Regions from separate parts of the Shewanella sp. SP2S2-6 genome, predicted to be linked through region 1. Evidence: predicted binding sites of a transcription regulator. Region 1 holds the regulator's gene; the other holds the start of a gene.

The links. Region 1 encodes sigma-54, which starts transcription at its own class of promoters, with help from an activator protein. Its sites were predicted from a motif close to GTTGGCACGNNNNTNGNNT; they were not measured.
Region 2: Q4Q57_RS04660 (flagellar hook-length control protein FliK) is a predicted target of sigma-54. The motif match lies at 1,549-1,567, and genes of this name have one in related genera.

Annotation. Positions count from the first base shown of each region.
Region 1 is NZ_JAUOEQ010000022.1:5,927-9,087, forward strand. Features, by position in the region: gene rapZ (RNase adapter RapZ) at 1-53, opposite strand, end outside; gene ptsN (PTS IIA-like nitrogen regulatory protein PtsN) at 50-493, opposite strand; gene hpf (ribosome hibernation promoting factor) at 496-783, opposite strand; gene Q4Q57_RS14665 (RNA polymerase factor sigma-54) at 812-2,290, opposite strand; gene lptB (LPS export ABC transporter ATP-binding protein) at 2,398-3,129, opposite strand; gene lptA (lipopolysaccharide transport periplasmic protein LptA) at 3,126-3,161, opposite strand, start outside.
Region 2 is NZ_JAUOEQ010000004.1:21,271-24,431, reverse strand. Features, by position in the region: gene fliI (flagellar protein export ATPase FliI) at 1-921, shown strand, start outside; gene fliJ (flagellar export protein FliJ) at 951-1,397, shown strand; gene Q4Q57_RS04660 (flagellar hook-length control protein FliK) at 1,659-3,161, shown strand, end outside.

The sequences.
Region 1 (3,161 bases):
AGGGCGACAGATTTGCCTGAGCCTGAGCGGCCCGACACTATGACCAGTTTCATCCAGTGATTACCTGATAGAGTTCCGTTTCATCATGCGTCTTGCGTAATTGCTTTAATATTTGCTTGTCGCTCAGCTTTTCGGCCATGCAAGACAAGGTACTTAAGTGCTGCTGACATTGGTCTGCAGGCACCAGTAGTGCAAATAAAATATCAACAGGTTGCTTATCGATAGCATCGAATGCTATCGGCTCTTCACACTTAATGAGTATGGCAATGGGCTGATCTATATCGGCTAGTCGACCATGTGGAATGGCGATGCCGTTACCTATACCTGTGCTCCCCATCTTTTCGCGCGCCACTAGGCTTTCGAATATCTCTTGAGATGAGAGGGTCGGGTACTGGGCAGCGACTAAGTCGCTGATGAGTTCCAGTACCTTTTTCTTGCTGCCCGGAGTGGCGCAGGTAGTGCACTCCGGCCGCAGTATGGTACAAAGTTCCATTATTAGTGTTTTGTTAACTTCTCTTTGTGTTTAATAACCTGACGATCAAGCTTGTCAATCAGGGCGTCTATAGCGGCATACATGTCAGCATGCTCTGAAGTAGCAAAAACTTCACCACCGATAAGATTTATTCTCGCTTCGGCAATCTGTTGCATTTTCTCGACATTGAGCACAACGTGCACATTATTGATCTGTTCGAAATGGCGTTCAAGTTTTGAAAACTTTTCTTCTACATATGCGCGTAACGATTCGGTAATTTCGACATGGTGTCCACTCAGGTTTATTTGCATAGAAACGTCCTCCGATATCCACTGTAGGTTATAAACTTTTACGCTGATTAGAAGGCGGAATGAGCATAGCCTCTCGGTACTTCGCAATGGTTCTGCGGGCTACGTTGATCCCTTGTTCTGCCAGAAGTTGTGCCATCTTACTGTCGCTCAATGGTTTTTTCTGGTTTTCCGCTGCAACCAGTTTCTTAATGAAGGCTCTGATTGCTGTGGATGAGCACTCCCCACCATCGTCAGTACCGACGTGGCTAGAGAAGAAGTATTTTAGTTCAAAAAGTCCCTTAGGGGTATGCATGTATTTCTGGGTTGTCACCCGTGAGATGGTCGACTCATGCATTTCTACCGCTTCGGCAATATCGTTCAGCACCATAGGTTTCATGGCTTCTTCACCGTATTCAAAGAAACCTTGCTGATATTGGACGATACAGTTCGCCACCTTCAACAGGGTATCATTACGGCTCTCTAAACTCTTGATAAACCATTTAGCCTCTTGCAGATGACCACGAATAAATTGGCTATCGGCTTGGCTTTTAGTGCAGCGCGCCATCGAAGCATAATGTTGATTTACATTGATTTTTGGCATGCAGTCAGGATTAAGCTCAACCACCCAGCGGCCATTTTTCTTCGACACTGACACATCTGGGATGACGTATTCGTCATCGTTGGGCGTAATCAATAAACCTGGGCGAGGATTGAGGGTTTGGATAAGCGCGATGCCGTCTCTTAACTCATCCTCTTTTAATTTAGTCTTACGCATCAACAATCTAAAATCGCGGGCGGCGATCAGATCTAAATGATCTTTGATCAGCATGCGGGCGTTTTCTAGGTTGGGCGTGTCAGCGGCGAAATGCGATAGTTGGATCAACAGGCACTCGCTTAAATCGCGGGCGGCAACACCAATGGGATCAAAATGTTGAATGCGCTTGAGTACGGCTTCGACTTCGTCGAGCTCAACCTCAGAATTGCCCATGGCTTCGAGGATTTCGTCAGTGCTTTGGGTGAGATAGCCTTGATCGTCGATGGCATCAATAATGGCGGTGGCAATGGCTAAATCGGTTTCAGAAAACGGTGTGAGGTTTTTTTGCCATTCTAAGTGTTCATACAAGCCTTCACTGGTCTCACCTTGGAAGGGCATATCGTCTTCACGACTGCCGCCGGGGCCAGAATTAGGGGAGGCGGTGAACACTTCATCCCAGGTGGTGTCCATGGGGAGTTCGTCGGGCATGGATTCTTTGGTTAAGGACTCTGCCGTGTCTATGGTGGAGCTGTCTTTCTCTGGCGGCAGAGTGCTCGATTCACTGAAATCCGTATCGGAAAGCGTTTGGTTTACAGGGTCTTTAGTGGCGTCGAATTGATCCTCTTCCAGCTCGAGAAGGGGATTAGAATCTAAGGCTTGCTGGATCTCTTGCTGCAGTTCTAATGACGACAGTTGCAACAGACGAATGGCCTGTTGTAATTGTGGCGTCATGGTTAACTGTTGACCCAGTTTGAGCTGGAGTGACGCTTTCATGTTACCGCTGATCCCTACGTTATTATTGTTGGATGAGGTCGCTTGTTATCATCTTGAGTGGAGCCCAATGCTGGCACAAATTGCCTTCATTGGCTCCGCTTGATTAACTATAGCCTGAATTGTTCACCTAAGTACACAGCCCTAACTTGCTGATTGTCTAAGATCTCTGCAGGTGTTCCTTCGGCAATCAGGTTTCCGTGACTCACAATATAGGCATGTTCACACACATCTAATGTCTCGCGAACATTATGGTCGGTGATCAACACGCCAAGGCCACGACTTTTGAGCTGTTCGATAATCTTTTTAATGTCGATAACTGAAATCGGATCGACACCCGCAAAGGGTTCATCGAGCAAAATGAACTTAGGATTTGCCGCTAACGCCCGTGCAATTTCTACACGGCGACGTTCGCCACCCGACAATGACATACCTTGGCTGTCACGGATGTGGGTGATGTGGAATTCTTCGAGCAGATGCTCGAGTTGTTCTTCCCTTTGCTCTTTCTTCAATTCTTTGCGCGTTTGCAGTACGGCCATGATGTTGTCATGGACGGTCAGCTTACGGAAGATACTGGCTTCCTGCGGTAAGTAACCTATGCCTTTGCGGGCGCGCAGGTGCATAGGATCTGCGGTTAAATCATCATCGTCGATAAAGATGTGGCCTTTATCGCTTTTAACCAGACCGACGACCATGTAAAAGGTGGTGGTTTTACCCGCACCGTTTGGGCCGAGTAGTCCAACAACTTGACCTGTCTTTACCGTTAGACTGACGTCTTTAACCACTTGGCGACTCTTATAACTCTTCGCCAGATTTTGTGCTCTTAGGGTGATTTGGGTCATTTAGAGTCCTGCTTTTTCACAGGTTTATCCGC
Region 2 (3,161 bases), on a different contig from region 1:
CGCCGTGCTATTACCGAGCCGCTGGACGTCGGTGTGCGCGCCATTAATGCCATGCTGACAGTGGGCAAAGGCCAACGTATGGGCTTGTTTGCTGGCTCAGGTGTGGGTAAGAGTGTGCTCTTAGGTATGATGACCCGCGGCACCACTGCCGACATTATTGTGGTTGGGCTGGTGGGCGAGCGTGGTCGTGAAGTAAAAGAGTTTATTGAAGAGATTCTTGGTGAAAAAGGTCGAGCGCGCTCTGTTGTTGTTGCCGCGCCTGCAGATACCTCGCCGCTGATGCGCCTGCGCGCCTGTGAAACCTCGACTCGTATTGCCGAATATTTCCGCGATTTAGGCTATAACGTCTTGTTATTAATGGATAGTTTAACGCGCTACGCCCAAGCGCAGCGTGAAATTGCTTTGGCTGTCGGTGAACCGCCTGCGACTAAAGGCTATCCGCCTTCAGTGTTTGCCAAGCTGCCGCGTTTAGTTGAGCGCGCCGGCAACGGTGGCCCTGGGCAAGGTTCAATTACGGCATTTTATACTGTGTTGACGGAAGGAGACGATCAACAGGATCCCATTGCCGATGCATCGCGGGCGATCCTCGATGGTCACATAGTCTTGTCACGTTCGCTTGCGGATTCGGGGCATTACCCTGCGATTGATATTGAAGCTTCTATTAGCCGAGTCGCGCCTATGGTGATCTCCAATGAACATTTGGAAGCCATGCGCCGCGTGAAACAAACCTATTCCTTGTATCAGCAGAATCGGGATTTGATTTCCATTGGCGCTTATGCCCAAGGCAGCGATCCTCGAATTGACAATGCAATACGACTGCAGCCAGCAATGAATGCTTTTTTACGCCAAACCATGCGTGATGCATTTAGCTTTGCCGATAGCCAAGTCATGCTTGGGCAACTTGCCGCTCAGTGCAAATAATGGCGTCATCGAATTAATCGAGGTCTAGTATGGCTAACGCCGATCCCTTGTTGTTAGTGTTAAAGCTCGCCAATGATGCCGAAGAACAAGCGGCATTACTGTTAAAGTCGGCGCAATTAGAGTGTCAAAAGCGGCTTAATCAACTCAGTGCGCTGAATAACTATCGCTTAGAATACATGAAGCAAATGCAATCCCAGCAAGGTCAAGCCATTAGTGCCAGTCACTATCACCAGTTTCATCGCTTTATTCGTCAGATTGATGACGCTATTACTCAGCAAAATCGCGTTGTGGCCGACGGTGAAAAACAAAAAGAATATCGACAACAGCATTGGTTGGAAAAACAGAAAAAACGTAAGGCAGTGGAATTACTGTTAGCGAGTAAAGAGAAGAAGCGCCAAGTCGTTGAACAAAAACGAGAGCAGAAAATGACCGATGAATTTGCTTCTCAACAGTTTTATCGCCGTCATCAGCGTTAGTGAAATAGCGCGTTAAATGCTCGATATCTTTGCTATTCACTAGCCCGATATGAGTTCAGTTTTCTGCTGCCGCTCTATGGCGCTGAACATTTGTTCGACTTCTTCCTTTGGGTTTTATTCTTTTCAATATTCTGTAGTAAAAAACTGAATTTTTGGCATCTTATTTGCTTTGATTTAGTCCATGACCCTGCAACCGCAGTGTTTAATTGACGTTTTTACCTAGCCATTTTCTCTTCTGCTGGGTGATGTTTGGGAGCACTTATGCAACAAATGACCAATATCCTGTTGAGTAAAACAGGCAACTCTGCGGCCAATTCCGCTAAGATATCTTCCCAAGATTCTAATAATGAAGACTTTTCATCTACACTTGCGTCTGTCTCCGCTAGCTCATTTTCTATTTCCGCGCCTAAAAAGGCTGTCGCGAATACTGACGATAAAGTGCAGATCGCCTCTACTGATAAAGTAAAAGATAAAGACATATCAACGGATGACGCTGACGTAAATCTTATCTTCGCCCAGATCAGTATGGCAAATGACATGAAGAAAACGGCATCAGAGGGAGAGAGTTTGCCGTTTGGCTCTTCCCAAGAGGACAATAATGAGTCTGGTGATACTTTGTTGGAAAGCGATGCTCTCAGTACCGTTGAGTTGACGGGTATACAAGCATCAATGAAAGCGATGAACACTGAGTTTCCTATTGTCGACATCACAGGCTCAGTACAAGGCAAATCAGATATTTTAGCGTCAAGTGAAGTAGACTTGGTAACTGAGAAGGGTGAGCGCAAGTCTTCAAACGGCGAACTATCTGGCCTACAAAAGATGTTAGATACTGACATTTCATTTTCCTCAGAACTCAAAAAGTTAACTGACCAGTTTCAACTAAATACTGCGTCATCAGATGAGACTGATAGCACTAATAATGTGTCTACGGATAAAGTATCAGTAGAGGTATTATCCAAAGAAAGATTGTTAGCGACTAAAATATCAGTAGAGACATTGCCAATTGAAAATATACGGGCTGACAAAGACGCAGCCGACGAATTATCTGTTGAAGCAATACAGGGGAAGAAAGTTTTACTTGATGAGGCGGTAGAGGCATTAAAATCACAGTCGTCTATGGATAAAAGCCTTGAATCACATTTCGCCTCTCTCAAGGCACAAGTTATTTCGCCGAACAGTAAAACATCTGAAAGTTTAGACTTATCAGAGCTTGAAAATACAGCAGAAACAGCACCATCAAAAATTTTAGAAAGCGTGATGTTGAAAGACGCTGATGTGACTGAACTTAAAGACGATAAATCATTTTCAACTGATAAATATGCGAATCAAGTTGCGAGTGTAAACGCTGAACTGCGGGGAGCAAGGTTGGATCTTAATTCTGAGGCACTGCGAACTTCTGACGACGTAGATGAATCAATGTTGAAGTTTAGCCCTGCGAGTCAAACTTTGCAGTCTGAAACCCTAGCATCATCGACTACTAAGAATGAAATGGCTGCAACATCTTTAATCGCTGATGAAATAGTTGATACATTGGACTTGGCAAGTTCCAAGCTGATTGATACTTCTAGCACGGACGAGGTCGATGCTGATACTGTTTCTGTAGAGAGTAATAAACCAACAGTTCGCAATGTTGAGATTACGATACCCCAGCAAGTAAGCCGAAATGCTAATGTCGATATTGCGGTTAGCAAAGTAGAAGTTCAGCCTATAGTTACAACACTGGATACACAGAATATCTTAGGTAACGCAGTTGATCCGAAGGAT